Regions from separate parts of the Streptomyces sp. NBC_01445 genome, predicted to be linked through region 1. Evidence: riboswitches for the same ligand, from Rfam matches in the RefSeq annotation. Region 1 holds a riboswitch; the other holds the start of a gene.
The links. Region 1 has a riboswitch for glycine ahead of gcvT (glycine cleavage system aminomethyltransferase GcvT). Riboswitches for the same ligand answer to the same signal wherever they lie in the genome.
Positions count from the first base shown of each region.

Region 2: linked by a shared signal. The riboswitch ahead of gcvP (aminomethyl-transferring glycine dehydrogenase) and the one ahead of gcvT (glycine cleavage system aminomethyltransferase GcvT) in region 1 are both predicted to bind glycine.

Region 1 covers NZ_CP109485.1:3,887,008-3,896,328, forward strand. The annotation lists gene OG574_RS17555 (ABC transporter permease) at 1-781, opposite strand, end outside; gene OG574_RS17560 (enhanced serine sensitivity protein SseB C-terminal domain-containing protein) at 1,241-2,041, opposite strand; gene OG574_RS17565 (enhanced serine sensitivity protein SseB) at 2,210-2,977, opposite strand; gene OG574_RS17570 (AAA family ATPase) at 3,084-3,761, opposite strand; glycine riboswitch at 3,899-4,002, shown strand; glycine riboswitch at 4,003-4,116, shown strand; gene gcvT (glycine cleavage system aminomethyltransferase GcvT) at 4,164-5,303, shown strand; gene gcvH (glycine cleavage system protein GcvH) at 5,396-5,779, shown strand; gene glyA (serine hydroxymethyltransferase) at 5,793-7,052, shown strand; gene OG574_RS17590 (L-serine ammonia-lyase) at 7,204-8,574, shown strand; gene OG574_RS17595 (L,D-transpeptidase) at 8,603-9,321, opposite strand, start outside.
Region 2 covers NZ_CP109485.1:8,221,134-8,230,454, reverse strand. The annotation lists gene gcvP (aminomethyl-transferring glycine dehydrogenase) at 1-2,497, opposite strand, end outside; glycine riboswitch at 2,681-2,776, opposite strand; gene OG574_RS37440 (PRC-barrel domain-containing protein) at 2,891-3,274, shown strand; gene OG574_RS37435 (DNA polymerase IV) at 3,260-4,687, opposite strand; gene OG574_RS37430 (MerR family transcriptional regulator) at 4,744-5,388, opposite strand; gene OG574_RS37425 (bifunctional nuclease family protein) at 5,583-6,056, opposite strand; gene ftsR (transcriptional regulator FtsR) at 6,143-6,886, opposite strand; gene OG574_RS37415 (FHA domain-containing protein) at 6,903-7,865, opposite strand; gene OG574_RS37410 (DUF881 domain-containing protein) at 7,948-8,817, opposite strand; gene OG574_RS37405 (small basic family protein) at 8,823-9,155, opposite strand; gene OG574_RS37400 (DUF881 domain-containing protein) at 9,152-9,321, opposite strand, start outside.

The DNA of each region.
Region 1 (9,321 bases):
GGATCAGCAGCGTCGAGTAGACGATGATCGGGCCGACCAGGTTGGGCATCAGTTCCCGGAACAGGATGTACGGGCCGCGTGCCCCCATCCCGCGGGACGCGTCCACGAATTCCCGCTCGCGCAGCGCCAGCGTCTGGCCGCGCACGATCCGGCCCAGATACGGCCAGTTGAAGAATCCGATCACGAAGATCAGTACGCAGATGTGCAGCGGAAGCCCGTTCAGGCCGAACGCGCCACCCTGCAGGGTCGCGGAGATCGAGATCGCGAAGAGCAGCAGCGGGAACGCCAGGAACGTGTCCATCAAGCGGCTGATGATCGAGTCGACCCGGCCGCCGTAGTACCCGGCGACGACACCGAGGACCGCCCCGATCACGTTCGACAGGACGGTCGCGCCGAAGGCGACGACGAGCGAGACCCACGAGCCTTCGAGGATGCGCGCGAGGATGTCACGGCCGAACTTCGGTTCCACACCGAGGGGATGGTCACCGCTCATACCGCCCAGTCCGCCCTTGGGGAGCGAGGAGGTGGGGTCGATGAGGTCCTGGTGGAACGTGTTCGGGTCGAGGCCGAAGAGGTGCTGCAGGGGGCGCGCGCAGGCGGCGATGAGGATGAGCAGGATGACGATGACGCCGCCGGCGACGGCGACCTTGTCCCTCTTGAAGCGGTTCCAGGCGATACGCCCGAGGGAACGCCCCTCGATCTGCTGCCCCTTGGTGCCGGCGAGCACAGCCTCGGGCTGCACCTCGGCCTGGGCCCCAGTGGTCTCGATCGGTGCGGTCACGGTGTGGTTGACCCCTCTCGGCCGACTGTGGCCGGCCCACGCCCGCCGCTGTAGCGGCTTGATCCTGTTTCACACGCTGGACAGTCCGGGGACATGGCCCCGTAGTTGACCGTTCAGCTCGTACACAGAGTCGAAACCCCGTGTCTGCAGGGAGTCTTCAATGCGCCTGTGATCAGCCGCCAGCCCTCACCGAGAAAGGTTGCGCAACCGTGATGAGGCGGAACTGGTGCAGTATGCGGACGTCGAAGTCACCTGAGCGGACAATTCACTCCCGCCCGGCAGGGCCCCACAGGGTCCGGAATGCGACACCGTGACCGATGTGGCGAGAATGCCCCGAGTGGTGCGTCAACCCCCCGCCAAACAGGGCGGAATGGGCCTTTGTCCTGTAAGTGCCAGTACGGGGTCGGTCGAAACCGGCGGCATGCGGCGCCAGTTGGAACGGGACGGGCGTCGAACGGTTCAGTACGCCCCGTGCGGCGGCGGGTACCCGTACCCCGCGACGGGGGCGGGGGCGGCCGGGGCCGCGTGCGCCTCACGGTCGTAGAACGGGCGGGCGTTGGCGCGCAGCCACAGGGCGACGGGGTCGTGCTCGTCGGACATCGCGACCGTGGAGACGGGCAGTCCGTCGGGCACGGCGACGACCGACTGCTGCATCATCGCGCGCACCGCGTCCACGGACACCGGCGACGTGTCGTACACATCGAGGCCGATCGCCAGATAGGGCGCGCCGAGCGTCGGCTGGACCCAGGCGCGGCGCAGCGAGCGGATCGCGGTGGTGCGGTGCGCGTTCTGCGTGAGCAGGGCGTAGAACTGCGGGATCTCGATGGCGGGGTCGCTCAGGCGCAGCGGCCCGGCGGGCTGGCGGTCGAGGCCGCCCGCGATGCGGCGCAGGTCGAGCCACGGGATGCCGACACCGCCGCCGGGCGCGTGCGGGTTGAGCCAGAGGCCGTAGTGGTCGGGGTAGAGCGTGCGGGCCGCGTCGACCCCGCCGACGACCTCGTACGCACGGCTCCAGCCGGAGGCGGACAGCTCCTGGGCGGAGGTGACACAGGGGGCGTACGAGAAGCCCTCGACCTCCATGTTCCCGTACTGCGCGTCGGGGGAACCGGCCTGGCCGTGCCAGAGCAGCATCCACACCTGACCGGCGCCCGGGTCCGCGAGCGCGTTGAGCAGCGCCTCGTAGGCGTCGTAACGCCCCGGCGTCACCTGGCGCAGCATGTGCTCGACCTGACCGGCCGCGGCCGTGCCCGACGCACTCACCCGTAACCGCCCCTTCGTGACGTACCCGACGATTTCGACCCGCTCCCCGCGGCGGGACCGCCCAGACAGGTCATGAAACCAGCTTAAGCGGCGATCCTGGCACCGACTTGACGTACGCGCGGTCGACCAGTTTCCCGTGTTTCCCGAACGGGGACCGGCGCCGGGCTTTCAGTGACCCTGCGTGTAGAACGGCCGCAGCGTGGCGCGCATCCAGTCACCGACCGGGTCCTGGGTGATGTCGAGCAGGACGAGGTTCACCGGCCAGGGCGCGGGAGCCCGGCCGAGGGCGCGGCCCAGGGCGTCCATGGGCAGGTTGCGCGCGGGGCCCTCCCACTGCGACAGCTCGACGCCGACGAAGAGGAGGGGGTCGCCGCCCTCGACGCTGGCGAGGCAGCGGCGGGCGGTCATGACGACGCCGGACGCCTCGAACTCCTCGCGCACGGCGGCCAGGAAGTCGACCGGGTCGTCCTGCCAGTCGGGCTCGTAGAGGCTGACCCGGCCGCCCGTGGCGGGCCCGTCCAGCGGCGTACGGTCGGACTTGCACAGTTCGGCGACGGCGGGCGGGGGCAGCGGGACGCCGACGGCGCCGTCCGGATTCACCGCAATGCCGACCTGCGGCGGCAGCCCGCGCGCGAACTCGACGGCCGGCGCGACCGTGCAGCCCATCCGGTCGCCGACGACCGCGAGGAACTGCTCCTCGGAGCTGAAGACGGGCACATAGGCCTGGCCCTCGATCTCCACCGTCGGCAGGTCGAGGTTCGGGCTGCCGGGGCCGCCGCCCTGGGGCAGCGGTATCCACACCTGGCTGCGCCCGAGGACCTCGACGATGCGGCCGCCCGCCGAGTCGACCCCGAGGGAGGCGGCGAGCACCTCCTCAAGCTCGTTGGCCGGCCACCCGCCGTACGGATGTGCGTGAGCCTGCGCCGGAATGTCCATGTGCCTACCACCCGCTCTGGAACCGCTCTGTCTGCGGCCGAACCCTAGCGCGTGCGGGCGACAGAACACCCTCCGCGTCCGCATGTGCACAGAGGGTCGCAGCCGGTCAACTCCCCTCGAACCTGATCCCGTTCAGCACATCCGTCGCGTCCCGGTCGAGCAGCACCGCGGACGCGCAGCCCCACGGCAGGTCACCGCGCTCGGCGGACTCCACCAGGCCCGCGACCGCGCGGCGGTGCCGGGCGAACGCGTAGCGCGAGACCCCGCGGCCGCGGTCCCGCTGGCCCGCGAGCGCCGTGCCCGCGTCGACGTCGAGCAGCATCAGATGCAGGTCCGCGCCGCGCCGCCCGGCCTCCTTGGCCAGCCAGCGCCGCACCCAGCGTTGCGTACCGCAGTCGTGCAGGACGACGCTGCCTCCCGAGCGCAGGGCGCGCCGCAGCCCGGCGAAGTGCGCGAGCCGCACGAGCGGGCGGTACACGGCGTACGGGAGCAGCCGCGGCAACCGGGCCGCCCAGCGGTCACGCGTGTCCTGCGAGTCGATGCGCACGGCTCCCCCGGCACCGACCACGCGGCGCATCAGCGTGGACTTGCCACTGCCCGGGAGCCCCGAGACCACGATCAGGTCACCCCGCGCGAAGCCGAGGCGCCTCGGTGTGCGGCCGCCTCTGCCGCGCAGATCCCTGACGACCGGACCGCGCCCTGTCACCGCCCCGGGGCGGGGCACAGCGCGCTGCCCGACCCCTGCCGCCGCGTACGCACCCGCCGCTGCCTTGTGCACCGTGATCGTCCTCCCCGTTCCGGTCACGCCACCCTTGCCCGCCAAGTGTAAAGAGACGGTAATGCCCTACAAGTGGTTTCCCCGTACGGTCGGCATGCAATGATGTGCGCGCCAAGAGCACGACCAACTGCATACCGGCCGCTTGAATCCGCGCGGGAGAGCTCCCCGGACGCCTACGCGTCCCCGGGGGCGCCGAAGGAGCAAGTTCCTCCCTTGAATCTCTCAGGCCCCGTACCGCGCGGGCGAGGCATATCTGAAAAGCGGGCGGCCCTCGGCCGCTCCACCCAAGGTGCAAGCCGCGACCACCTCTGTACGTGTGGCGCCGGCGAACCTCTCAGGTTCCGATGACAGATGGGGAGGAAGACCATCGCCCTCGTCTGTCATGCCTGGGATCCTGGAGCACCACTCATGAACAACGTCCCCCGTAAGACCGCCCTCGACGCCCTGCACCGCTCGCTGGGCGCGACGATGACCGACTTCGCGGGCTGGGACATGCCGCTGCGGTACGGCAGCGAGCGCGACGAGCACATCGCGGTCCGCACCAAGGCGGGCCTCTTCGACCTCTCGCACATGGGCGAGATCACCGTCACCGGGCCGCAGGCCGTCGATCTCCTCGACTACGCCCTCGTCGGCAACATGTCCACGATCGGCCCCGGCCGCGCCCGCTACACCATGATCTGCCAGGAGGACGGCGGGATCGTCGACGACCTGATCGTCTACCGCCTGGGCGAGCAGGAGGCCGGTCTTCCTCACTACATGGTCGTCGCCAACGCCGGCAACGCGCAGATCGTCCTCGACGCGATCACCGAGCGCGCCGCCGGCTTCGACGCCGAGGTCCGCGACGACCGCGACGCCTACGCGCTGATCGCCGTCCAGGGCCCCGAGTCCCCCGGCATCCTGAAGTCCCTCACGGACGCCGACCTGGACGGCCTCAAGTACTACGCGGGCCTGCCCGGCACCGTCGCCGGTGTGCCGGCCCTCATCGCCCGCACCGGCTACACCGGCGAGGACGGCTTCGAGCTGTTCGTCGCCCCGGAGCACGCCGAGAAGCTGTGGCAGGCGCTGACCGACGCGGGCGCGCCGGTCGGGCTCGTCCCCGCCGGCCTCTCCTGCCGCGACACGCTGCGCCTGGAGGCCGGCATGCCGCTGTACGGGCACGAGCTGACGACGGCGCTGACCCCCTTCGACGCCGGTCTCGGCCGCGTCGTGAAGTTCGAGAAGACGGGCAACGAGGGCCGCTTCGTGGGCCGCGAGGCGCTCGAGGCCGCCGCCGAGCGCGCCGAGACCGCGCCGCCGCGCAGGCTCGTCGGCCTGATCGCCGAGGGCCGCCGGGTGCCGCGCGCCGGGATGTCCGTGGTCGCCGACGGAAAGGTGATCGGCGAGGTCACCTCCGGCGCCCCCTCCCCCACGCTCGGCAAGCCGATCGCCATCGCCTACGTGGACGCGGCGCACGCCGCCCCCGGCACCGAGGGCGTGGGCGTGGACATCCGCGGCGCCCACGAGCCGTACGAGGTCGTGGCGCTGCCGTTCTACAAGCGCCAGAAGTAGCCCGACCAGTCCTCACGGGGGCCGCCGGAAGTAACCCAGCGCACACCCCTCTCGTTCCGCAGCACCCACCCGCGTACAGGAGAATTCAGATCATGAGCAACCCCCAGCAGCTGCGCTACAGCAAGGAGCACGAGTGGCTGTCGGGCGCCGAGGACGGCGTCTCGACGGTCGGCATCACCGAGTTCGCGGCCAACGCGCTCGGCGATGTCGTCTACGCCCAGCTCCCCGAGGTCGGTGACACGGTGACCGCGGGCGAGACCTGCGGCGAGCTCGAGTCGACCAAGTCCGTCAGCGACCTGTACTCCCCGGTCACCGGCGAGGTCGTCGAGGCGAACCAGGACGTCGTGGACGACCCGTCGCTGGTGAACTCCGCCCCGTTCGAGGGCGGCTGGCTGTTCAAGGTCCGCACATCGGAAGAGCCGAAGGACCTGCTCTCCGCGGACGAGTACGACGCGTTCTCCGGCTCCGGCAACTAGGGACACCACGACCATGTCGCTCATGAACACCCCGCTGCACGAGCTCGACCCGGACGTCGCCGCCGCGCTCGACGCCGAGCTGCTCCGCCAGCAGTCCACCCTCGAGATGATCGCGTCGGAGAACTTCGCTCCGGTCGCCGTCATGGAGGCCCAGGGCTCGGTCCTGACCAACAAGTACGCCGAGGGCTACCCCGGCCGGCGCTACTACGGCGGCTGCGAGCACGTCGACGTCACCGAGCAGATCGCCATCGACCGGGTCAAGGACCTCTTCGGTGCCGAGTACGCCAACGTCCAGCCGCACTCCGGCGCCTCCGCCAACCAGGCCGCCCTCTTCGCGCTCGCCAAGCCCGGCGACACGATCCTCGGCCTGGACCTCGCCCACGGCGGCCACCTCACCCACGGCATGCGCCTGAACTTCTCCGGCAAGCAGTTCGACGTGGTCGCCTACCACGTCGACGAGGCCGGTCTCGTGGACATGGCCGAGGTCGAGCGCCTCGCCAAGGAGCACCGCCCCAAGGTGATCATCGCGGGCTGGTCCGCCTACCCGCGCCAGCTCGACTTCGCCGCGTTCCGCCGCATCGCGGACGAGACCGGCGCCTACCTGTGGGTCGACATGGCCCACTTCGCCGGACTCGTTGCGGCCGGGCTGCACCCCAACCCGGTCGAGTACGCGGACGTGGTCACCTCCACCACGCACAAGACGCTCGGCGGGCCGCGCGGCGGGATCATCCTCGCGAAGAAGGACTTCGCGAAGAAGCTGAACTCGTCCGTCTTCCCCGGCTTCCAGGGCGGCCCCCTGGAGCACGTGATCGCCGCCAAGGCCGTCTCCTTCAAGGTCGCCGCGAGCGAGGACTTCAAGGAGCGCCAGCAGCGCACCATCGAGGGCGCCCAGATCCTTGCCGCCCGTCTGACCTCGGACGACGCCCGCGCCACCGGCGTGAACGTGCTGTCCGGCGGCACCGACGTGCACCTGGTCCTGGTCGACCTGCGCGAGTCCGAGCTGGACGGCCAGCAGGCCGAGGACCGGCTCCACGAGGTCGGCATCACGGTCAACCGGAACGCCGTCCCGAACGACCCGCGTCCCCCGATGGTCACCTCGGGCCTGCGGATCGGCACCCCGGCCCTGGCCACCCGTGGCTTCCAGGCCGAGGACTTCACCGAGGTCGCCGACATCATCGCCGAGGCCCTCAAGCCGGAGTACGACGCGGTTTCCCTCAAGGCCCGCGTCACCGCTCTCGCCGACAAGTTCCCCCTGTACCCCGGCCTGAAGTAGTTTCGTACGCATTTGTACGTCTGAAAGTTCGGGGCACCGCGCACACTGGACAGTGAGAGCGGTGCCCCGAACCGTGCACCGCCCTCCGTATCGCCTTGCGCACCACCCCGGCGGACAACGGCGTCCGCCGAAACCCACCTAGGAGTTCCCCGTGGCCATCTCGGTCTTCGACCTGTTCTCGATCGGCATCGGCCCGTCCAGCTCCCACACGGTCGGCCCGATGCGGGCGGCCCGCATGTTCGCGCGCCGCCTGAAGAACGAGGGTCTGCTCGCCCACACCGCCGCGATACGCGCCGAGCTCTACGGCTCCCTCGGCGCCACCGGACACGGCCACGGCACCCCCAAGGCGGTCCTGCTCGGCCTGGAGGGCGACTCCCCCCGCACCGTCGACGTGGAGAAGGCCGACGACCGCGTCGAGGCGATCAAGGCTTCCGGGAAGCTCAGCCTGCTCGGCGTCCACGAGATCCCGTTCAGCTTCGACGACGACCTGGTCCTGCACCGCCGCAAGGCACTCCCGTACCACGCCAACGGCATGACGATCTTCGCCTACGACCACGAGGGCGCCCTCGTCCTGGAGAAGACGTACTACTCGGTGGGCGGCGGCTTCGTCGTCGACGAAGATGCCGTGGCCGGCGAGAACCCGATCGTGCCCGACGACACGGTCCTCAAGTACCCCTTCCGCACCGGCGACGAGCTGCTCCGCCTCGCCGAGGAGACCGGCCTGTCCATCTCCGCGCTGATGCTGGAGAACGAGAAGGCCTGGCGCACCGAGGACGAGATCCGCTCCGGACTCCTCGACATCTGGCGCGTCATGCAGGCCTGCGTCTCGCGCGGCATGTCCCGCGAGGGCATCCTGCCCGGCGGCCTCAAGGTCCGCCGCCGCGCCGCGAACTCGGCCCGCCAACTGCGCGCCGAGGGCGACCCGATGGCCCGCGCCATGGAGTGGATCACCCTCTACGCGATGGCCGTCAACGAGGAGAACGCCGCGGGCGGCCGCGTCGTCACCGCGCCCACCAACGGCGCCGCGGGCATCATCCCCGCGGTCCTGCACTACTACATCAACTTCGTGCCCGGCGCGGACGAGGAGGGCGTCGTCCGCTTCATGCTCTCCGCGGGCGCCATCGGCATGCTCTTCAAGGAGAACGCCTCCATCTCCGGCGCCGAGGTCGGCTGCCAGGGCGAGGTCGGCTCCGCCTGCTCCATGGCCGCGGGCGCCCTCGCCGAGGTCCTCGGCGGCACCCCCGAGCAGGTCGAGAACGCCGCCGAGATCGGCATGGAGCACAACCTCGGCCTGACCTGCGACCCCGTCGGCGGCCTCGTCCAGATCCCCTGCATCGAGCGCAACGGCATGGCCGCCGTGAAGGCCGTCACCGCGGCCCGCATGGCCATGCGCGGCGACGGCAGCCACAAGGTCTCCCTCGACAAGGTCATCAAGACCATGAAGGAGACCGGCGCCGACATGTCCGTCAAGTACAAGGAGACGGCGCGGGGCGGCCTCGCCGTCAACATCATCGAGTGCTGACGATCAGCAGGGCTGAGGGCGGCGGCACTCACAGGGTCGCCGTCGTGCCCTCCCCCGCCCCGCTTCCCGCGAGCCACTGGTCCCAGCTCAGGTTGAACGCCGCGTAGCCGTTGTCGGCCGGAGCCTTGGCGCGCGGCGAGCCCGTGATCGTGACGGGGTCGCCCTGCTTGACCTGGCCGTAGAACCACTTGGCGTCGGACAGCGACAGGTGGACGCAGCCGTGCGAACCACGGGCCGAGCCGCTGCCCGGGTTCGGGTCACCGGTCGAGTAGTGGACGTACGTGCCGGACTGGGTGAGGTGGACGTCCCAGGGCAGCGTCAGGTCGTAGTAGTTGGCGCTGCCCTTGTCGCAGCTGATGCCGACGCTGCAGGAGGTCATGTGGACCTTCTCCTGCTTGTCGATGACGGCCATCGTGCCGTTCCAGGTGGGGTACTCGGCGCTGCCCGCGTTGATCGACAGCGTCCGCACGGCCTGGCCGTTCTTGGTGACCTTCATGGTGTGACCGGTGACGGAGACGTCGGCCCGGACGTCGTCGCCGACCGTGAAGGAGTGCGTGTAACCGTGCACGCCGTAGCGGCCGTTGCCGTTGCTGACGCCCTTCATGTCGGCGTCGACCTTCACCTTCGTACCGGAGGGCCAGTACGTCTTGGGGCGCCAGTCGGCGCGCTTGTCGCCGAACCAGTGCCAGGCGCCGGCCACCGGCTGCGACGTGCTGACCTTCATGTGCTTCTCGACGGAGGCGCGCG
Region 2 (9,321 bases), 4.3 Mb from region 1:
CGTCGACGCTGACGCCGGTCGCCTTCGAGATCGGGCGCAGATCGATGATGCACTCGTGCGCGACGAGGCCGCCGGGGCCCGTGTACAGCACCGGGAAGTGCGGCTCGAGACGCTTGGCGATGTAGTTGGCGCTCAGCACCGCGACCTGCGTGGCCCGCTTGAGGCCCTCGCCGCCCATGAGACGCACATACGCCCACGAGATCGGCAGGATGCCCGCGGAGCCCCACGGCGCCGCGGAGATCGGGCCGACGCCGGTCGCGGGTCCGGCGGCGGGCTGCATCGGGTGGTTGGGCAGGTACGGCGCGAGGTGCGCGCGGACGCCGACCGGGCCGACGCCCGGACCGCCGCCGCCGTGCGGGATGCAGAACGTCTTGTGCAGGTTGAGATGCGAGACGTCGCCCCCGAAGTGGCCCGGCTTGGCGAGGCCCACCAGGGCGTTCAGGTTGGCGCCGTCGACGTAGACCTGGCCGCCGGCGTCGTGCACCTGCGCGCAGATGTCGGCAACGTGCTCCTCGAACACACCGTGCGTCGACGGGTAGGTGATCATCAGGACGGCGAGCTCGTCGGCGTACTGCTCGATCTTGGCGCGCAGGTCGGCGATGTCGATCTCGCCGTCGTCGGCCGTCTTCACGACGACGACCTTCATGCCGGCCATCACGGCGCTCGCGGCGTTGGTGCCGTGCGCGGACGACGGGATGAGGCAGATGGTGCGCTGGTCGTCGCCGTTGGCGCGGTGGTAGCCGCGGACGGCGAGGAGACCGGCCAGCTCGCCCTGCGAACCGGCGTTCGGCTGGAGCGACACCTTGTCGTAGCCGGTGACCTCCGCGAGGCGCTCCTCCAGCTCACGGATGAGCGTGAGGTAGCCCTGCGCCTGCTCGGCAGGCGCGAAGGGGTGCAGCTGGCCGAACTCGGGCCAGGTGACCGGCTCCATCTCCGTCGTCGCGTTGAGCTTCATCGTGCAGGAGCCCAGCGGGATCATGCCGCGGTCGAGCGCGTAGTCCCGGTCGGCCAGCTTGCGCAGGTAGCGCAGCATCGAGGTCTCGGAGCGGTGCGCGTGGAACACGGGGTGCGTCAGGTAGCTGTCCCCGCGCAGGAGGCCCGCGGGCAGCGTGTCCTCGGCGGCCGCGTCGAGCGCGTCGACATCGGCCTCGACACCGAACGCGGTCCAGACGGCGCCCAGTTGGGTACGCGTCGTGGTCTCGTCACACGAGATCGACACGTGGTCGGCGTCCACCAGGTGGAGGTTGACGCCACCCTCGCGCGCGGCGCTGACGATGTCGGCGGCACGCCCGGCGGCCTTCACGGTCAGGGTGTCGAAGTACGCGCCGTGCACGACCTCGACACCGCCGGCCTTGAGGCCCTCGGCGAGCAGCGTCGCGTACCGGTGGGTGCGCCGCGCGATGCCCTTGAGTCCGTCGGGTCCGTGGTACACGGCGTACATGCCGGCCATGACGGCGAGCAGCACCTGAGCGGTACAGATGTTGCTGGTGGCCTTCTCGCGCCGGATGTGCTGCTCACGGGTCTGCAGCGCGAGGCGGTACGCCTTGTTGCCGTCGGCGTCGACGGAGACGCCCACGAGGCGGCCGGGCAGGCTGCGCGCGAACTTCTCGCGGACCGCCATGTAGCCGGCGTGCGGCCCGCCGAAGCCCATCGGGACGCCGAAGCGCTGCGTGGTACCGACGGCGATGTCGGCGCCGAGCTCGCCGGGCGAGGTCAGCAGCGTGAGGGCGAGCAGATCGGCAGCGACCGTGACGACGGCACCCAGCTCGTGAGCCTGCTCTATGACCGGCTTGATGTCGCGGACAGCTCCGGAGGCGCCGGGGTACTGGATCAGGACGCCGACGACGCCGCGCTCGGCGACCTCGGCCGGGATGCCCTCGGAGAGGTCGGCGACGACGACCTCGACACCGGTCGGCTCCGCGCGCGTCTGGATCACGGCGATGGTCTGCGGCAGCGCGTCCGCGTCGACCACGAAGGCGCCGTTCTTGACCTTGCCGATGCGCCGCGACAGCGCCATGGCCTCGGCCGCGGCCGTGCCCTCGTCGAGCAGCGAGGCGCCCGAGGTCGGCAGGCCGGTCAGCTCGGCGACCATCGTCTGGAAGTTGAGCAGTGCCTCGAGCCGGCCCTGCGAGATCTCCGGCTGGTAGGGCGTGTACGCCGTGTACCAGGCCGGGTTCTCCATGACGTTGCGCAGGATGACGGGCGGCGTGAACGTGCCGTAGTAGCCGAGTCCGACCATCGAGTCGAGGACCTGGTTGCGGTCCGCGAGGGAGCGGAGTTCGGCAAGCACCTCGGCCTCGGTGCGGGCCCCGGGAAGATCGAGCGCCTCAGCGCTCTTGATCACGTCCGGGACCGCGGCCGCCGTCAGCTCGTCGAGCGAGCCGTACCCGACCTGCGCGAGCATCTTGGCCTGCGCGGCTTCATCCGGACCGATATGGCGCTGCTCGAAGGGGATTCCCTGCTCCAGCTGGGAAAGCGGAATACGGTTGGCGGTCATTGCGGAGGCCTCCTGGTCACTACGACCTGCGAGGGGCACCACGGCGCGGGTGCCCGGACGGCCTCCCCCTCTGTCATCTCAACCTGAGAGCTTCACCGGCGTGCCCACATCACGAAGGGCATGCCGACTTTCACCGTCGGTGAGAGCGGAGGCCTGAACGCCCGCCCTGCTTTCCAGAGTGACCTCGTCCGTGCGGTACAGGGGCCTGAGAGATTCCGGGGAGGAGTTGCTCCTTCGGCGCCTCCGGTGTCATCCGGAGGACTCTCCCGCACGGGGTCAGCAGCCATGGCCAGCCTACCAGCGGCAACAATGCCCCCGGCTTCGAGTGGCCGCCGTCACCAATGTGCACTTTGGTAGTGCTTACGGATGAGTTGCGATCAGCTGGAGGGCCCCGTGCAGACCGATGTCGATCCGCGAAACCTGATCGGCCGCAAGGCGTTCGACCGCAACGGAGCCAAAATCGGGACTGTCGACGAGGTCTACCTCGACGACGCGACCGGGGTCCCGGAGTGGGCGGCCATACGCACAGGCCTGTTCAGCCGGGACGCCTTCGTCCCCCTGGAGCCGAGCGAGCTGGTGGAGGGCACCCTGCGCATCCCCTTCGAACGCTCCTTGATCAAGGACGCCCCCGACTTCGGGGTCGGCCGTCACCTCTCCCCCGAACAGGAGCTCCAGCTCTACCACCACTACGGGCTCGACATCACGGGCCCGGACGACCCCGAGCCCCCTCAGGACCGCAACTTCGGCAAGATCGCCGGCACCTCAGACGACACCTGACCCGGCACCCTGCTCCCTTGCCTCAACCCGCCTCACGTCGCCCTCCGCCACCAGCGGCAGCGGCTCCGCGGGGACGAGCGCGGGGTCGTCGGTCCGGAACGTACGCACCCGCCCAGGCTCCGAGTACGGCGTCTCGAAGCGCACCGTCACCCGCCCGAGCCCGCTCCCCTGCACCCACCCGTGCCCGAACTCCTCGTGTCGCACGTCGTGCCCGGCCACCCAGCGCCGGTCCGCGGCCTCGACGACCTCTTCGGCAGCCACCCGGCCCTCATCCCCCGCACCATCCACCCCTTCCGTCTCCCCCTCACCCCCGGCCGCGTGCGCCTCGGCCTCGGCCTGCGCCCGCGCCTGCGCGAACAGATCCTCCTGCGTGTAGTCGGCCAGACCCGTCACTCCCACGCCCAGCAGCCGCACCCCGCCCGTCGTGTCCACGGACTCCAGGAGCCGCGCCGCCGCCTCCCGCACCACCGCGGGGTCGTCGGTGGGCCCGCGCAGGGTCTCGGATCTCGTCAGCGTGGAGAAGTCGTAGCGCCGCACCTTGAGGACCACGGTCCGTCCCGACCGCTCCGCCCCCCGCAACCGCTGCACGCACCGCTCCGCAAGCCGCTGTACCTCGGTCCGCACCCGCACCCGGTCGTGGATGTCCACGTCGTACGTGTCCTCGACCGACACCGACTTGGCGTCCCGCTCGGCCACCACGGGCCGGTCGTCGTGCGCGAGAGCCATGGCGTACAGCGACGCCCCGTGCGACTTCCCCAGCAGCCGTACGAGCTCGTCCTCGCCCGCCTCCGCGATCTCCTCGACCGTGGTGATCCCGGCGCGTCTCAGATGGTCCCCGGTCGCCGGCCCCACGCCGGGCAGCGTGCGCACGGACATGGGCCCGAGCATGGCGCGCTCGGTGCCGGGCACGATCAGGAACAGACCGTCCGGCTTGGCCTCCTCGGAGGCGATCTTCGCCAGCATCTTCGACGCCGCGATCCCGACAGAGCCGGTCAGGCCGGTCACGGCCCTGATGTCCTCCCGCAGCCGCTCACCGACCAGCCGCGCCGACGCGGCGTCCCAGGCCGCCTCACCGGCCTCCAGATCGACGAACGCCTCGTCGAGGCTCAGCGGCTCCACCAACGGCGACAGCTCCCGGAGCAGCCCCATCACCTGCTCGCTGACCTCGCGGTACAGCTGGAAGCGCGGTACGAGATACGCGGCATTGGGAGCGAGCCTGCGCGCCTGGCCGATCGGCATCGCCGAGTGCACCCCGAACACCCGGGCCTCGTACGAGGCGGTGGCCACCACCCCACGAGGCCCGATCCCTCCCACGACCACGGCTTTCCCGCGCAGGCTCGGCTTCGATGCCTGCTCCGCCGAGGCGTAGAAGGCATCCATGTCGAGATGCAGGATCGTGGGCGCGGTTCTCACATGTCCGATGCTGCCCTACGGCACTGACAATGCCCCGCCGGACGCATCGACCCAGCTCACACCGCGCGGTTGCGCCGTCTCGCGAGCTCGTCAGCGGGGTTGTTCCCGTGGAGCGTCTCACCGGTGTCGATGCGCTCCCCGTGCAGCTGCGACAGGGCGCTCTCGACGTCCCGCCACACCACGCCGACCGCGATACCGAAGATGCCCTGACCGCCCTGGAGCAGATCGTGGACCTCCGTCGGCGAGCTGCACTCGTAGACGGTGGCGCCGTCGCTCATGAGGGTCAGCCGCTCCAGATCGCCGAAGCCGCGCTCCCGCAGGTGCTGCACCGCGGTGCGGATGTTCTGCAGTGAGACACCGGTGTCCAGGAATCTCTTCACGATCTTCAGGACGACGACGTCCCTGAAGCTGTAGAGCCGCTGGGTCCCCGACCCGTGGGCGGGGCGCACACTCGGCTCGACCAGACCGGTCCTCGCCCAGTAGTCCAGCTGTCGATAGGTGATACCGGCCGCCGCACACGCGGTGGGTCCCCGGTATCCGACCTGCTCGGGCGTCGCGTCGTCATCCCCCTGAGCGACCACCGGCAACACCGTCGGCCGACGCGGAATATGACCGGCCGCGTGGCCGTGAAGCGAGTACGGGCCGCTCTCCGCCGGACTGTGTCCGACGCCCCCAGCCGTACCGTCGCCGCTGCTTCTCACGCCGACCTCCTCTTTGACCTGCCTTCTCGACGGTAGGCAGTCACCAGGGGTGCGTCAACGATCGCCACACTCGGCACGCCGAGTGATAATCACCCTACGAGTGGTTTCCCGTACCTCACCGCGGGGAAAGGCTAGCCGAATGGTCCGGCCGGGCCCCCGGCGCGGCAGCGGCCGCCTTCCGGCGGCCGCTCGCGTCACTGACTGTTGGTCCCGAAATCCTCGGGCGAGATCTGGTCGAGGAATTCGCGGAACTTCTCCACCTCGTCCTCCTGCTCGTCCGGGATCGCGATCCCGGCGTCATCGAGCACACCGTCACTGCCGTAGATCGGCGTACCGGTGCGCAGCGCGAGCGCTATGGCGTCCGACGGGCGGGCACTGACCTCGACACCGCTCGAGAACACCAGTTCCGCGTAGAAGACGCCTTCGCGCAGGTCCGTGATGCGTACTTCCGTGAGCTCCTGCCCGACCGCCTCCAGCACGTCCTTGAAAAGGTCGTGCGTCAGCGGGCGTGCGGGGGCCATGCCCTGCTGTGCGAAGGCGATGGCCGTCGCCTCCCCCGGTCCGATCCAGATGGGGAGGTAGCGGTCGCCTCCCACTTCACGCAGGAGCACGATCGGTTGGTTGGAGGGCATTTCGACCCGGACACCTACGACGTCGAGCTCGTTCACACAGCAACCCTAGGACGTGCCCGGCAGGTTTGGGTAGTCGGGCACTCTTCGATCGCCGGACGCACACCGCGCGAGCACCCCTCGGATCAGGGCAGACGCACGCCGAGCGCGGTCTGCACGAGCGCCCCGTGAAGCTTCACGGTCAGCCCCGCCAGCTCCTTCGCGCGGGCCTGGGCGTGAGCCCTGGTCTGGGGATTGCGATGCCGTCGCAGTGGCGCGACGACCTGTTCGACCAGACCGGCCTCCCGGTCGGCAGCGGCCTTCATCGCCCGCAGATGCCGCGGCTCGATCCCGAAACGGCCCAGTTCCATGACCAGCTCGGCGACCGTGACCGCTTCCGCGTCGTATCCGCCCTCGGGCAGCGGCGCGATGAGGCCGTACGACTCCCACTCGTCGAGCTCGGGGGACTCGATGCCGGCGGCGGCAAGGAGCTCGTCACGGCCCACACGGGCCGCTGTCGGCCCTTCGCCGCCCTCTGGGGCCCGGCCGTCCTCGCTGTCGCCCGGCCGCCCCGTAGAGGGCAGCGTGATCGCTTCTCCCCGCTCCAGGGCGTCGAGCTGTTCCTTGATGACCTTCAGAGGCAGGTAGTGGTCCCGCTGCATGCGCAGTACATGGGCAAGTCGCTCGACGTCGTCCGGGCTGAACTTGCGATACCCCGAGGGGGTTCGCTGCGGCTCGATCAGCCCCTCCGACTCCAGGAACCTGATCTTGGAGATGGTGACTTCGGGGAACTCGTCGCGTAGCACGTTCAGCACGGTGCCGATGCTCATCAGCCGACTGTCCGTGAGGGCGATGCCGTGACCGGCACCGCCCTTCGGTGTTTGAAGCATGGACCTTCCTGACAGGTCAGATGCCCCGCTGGCTCGCGTAGAAGACCAGCCGGTACTTGCCGATCTGCACCTCGTCGCCGTTCGACAGCGTGACCGCGTCGATCCGCTCCCGATTGACGTACGTGCCGTTGAGGCTGCCCACGTCACTGACGGTGAAGGCGCCGTCGGCCCCGCGACGGAACTCCACGTGACGGCGCGAAACAGTCACGTCGTCAAGGAAGATGTCGCTCTGCGGGTGCCGCCCCGCCGTGGTCAGTTCGCCGTCGAGGAGGAAGCGGCTGCCCGAGTTCGGACCGCGTCGCACCACCAGGAGCGCCGAGCCGAGCGGCAGGGCGTCGACGGCGGCCTGCGCCTCCGGGGAGAGCGCCGGCGACAGCGTCTGACCGGTGACTTCGGCGTCGTAGGCCTCAAGGCCCGAAATGGAAATCGTCGAGGTCGTCTCGGACGGACGCTCGGCTCCGGCGCGCAGGGGCGCACCGCAGTTGGAGCAGAACCGGCTCGCCTCGGCGTTACGGTTCCCGCACCTCGTACACACCAGTGCCGACATGGACGGATCCTCCTGCCGCGGCTGCCCCGCGGGGGCATGGGACGCATACGGATCGGGGGTAAACCCTCCACCCGCACTTGAGGTTGACGGTTCTCCGAAACCTATGCGGCCGGACGCGGCAGGGTCAACAGACGACGCGCCCTGTCCGCCCGAAATGTCACCGCCCTGAGGACCGACCTGATCACGGAACAGCGGGCGCTCCGCCCCCTGCACCTCCGCGTCCTGGGTGCGCGGTGCACGATGGCGGGCAGTGGCATTGGCATTGCCGCTGTCCTCACGTGCGCTCTTGCCGAACAACTTCGCAAACAACTTCACGGGCGATTCCCCTTGACCGAAACAGACCCGCCCGTGGGGCAGGACGAACCCTGATTGCACACACCGCCATACATCGGCGACACAGACATCCTCACAACGTCCGTATCCGCCAAACAGTTTCCACCACGCACCCCGCTTACGGTGCGCCGACCCCCCGCAACCTCATGCCCTGGCCGGACCGCCCCCATTCGCCCCCACCTCACTGGGACGACGACTGAGCGTAGTCAGGCCGCTTCGCCGGTCGCAAGGCGTCCACGACGATCTTCTGCGCCTGTGTCACGGTAACGGTGGCCTGCTCCTTCTCCAGAGTCTGAACCACCCCACCAGGGATATTGAGCGCCGGCTCCAGGTCCTGCGGCTTGCCGATGACCTTGAAGACGAAAGGCTCGCCGATCTTGTGACCGTCCACACTCACCTTCCCGCCGCTCGCATCCGTCAAATACGTGTCGGCCACGACCCGGACGTCGTTCACCTGGATCGCCTCGGCGCCCGCCGCGCGTAGCTCCTGGATCGCATCGAGCAGCATGTCCGCCTGCACCGCGCCCTTCTTGTCGGTGATCGTCAGCGTGATCCCGGGGCCCTGCGCCGCCACGGTGCCCGCCAGAATGCCGAGTTGCCGTTCCCTCTCGACCGTCTGCTTGCGGGCCTCCTCGGCCTGGTCCGAGCTGTTCTCCAGCTCGGTGCGCTGCCCCTCGAGACGCTGCTTCTCATCTCCCAGACGCTGAGTACGGTCATCCAGTTCATCGAGGATGCGTACGAGATCTTCCTGACGTGCGCCGCGCAGCGCGCTGCTGTCGCTGTTGGACCGCACCTGGATGGCCAGCCCCAGGCCGAGCACGAACAGCAGGACGGCGACGATGAGTTGCGCACGGGAGACCCGCGGCGGCCACAGCCCCTTGGCCAGCCGCTGACGTCCGGTCAGCGACGGGTTCTTCGTCTCCGCGGCCGACACTTCCGCGTCGTCCCTGCCGTCCCCGCCGTCCGCCGCTTCGGGAGCGACCTCGTCCGGCAGTTCCTTGCGCAGGCGGTGCTGCTCGTTGTCCTTGTTCTTGTTCTCGTCCTCGGACATCGGCCTCACGCCCGGAAGATGTGCCGCCGGATGGCGGCCGCGTTGGAGAAGATGCGGATACCGAGCACCACGACGACGCCGGTGGACAGCTGCGCGCCCACCCCCAGCTTGTCGCCCAGGAACACGATCAGGGCCGCCACGACGACGTTCGACAGGAACGACACGACGAAGACCTTGTCGTCGAAGATCCCGTCGAGCATCGCCCGCAGGCCGCCGAACACCGCGTCGAGGGCCGCCACCACGGCGATCGGAAGGTAGGGCTCGACCACCGCCGGAACCTCGGGACGGACGAACAGTCCGACCACGACTCCCACGACGAGGCCCAGTACGGCGATCACGATGTGCCCTTCTCTGTTCTCGGCTGTGCTGTACGTACGGTCACGCTCGGCGCTGCGGGCAGGCGGACGTCGTCCTGAGCGGAAATGCTGGTCCGGATCCCGAAGTTCTCCTGCAGCGCGTGCAGGTACAGGCCGTCAGGGCTGTTCTGGAACCGGGTACTCAGCC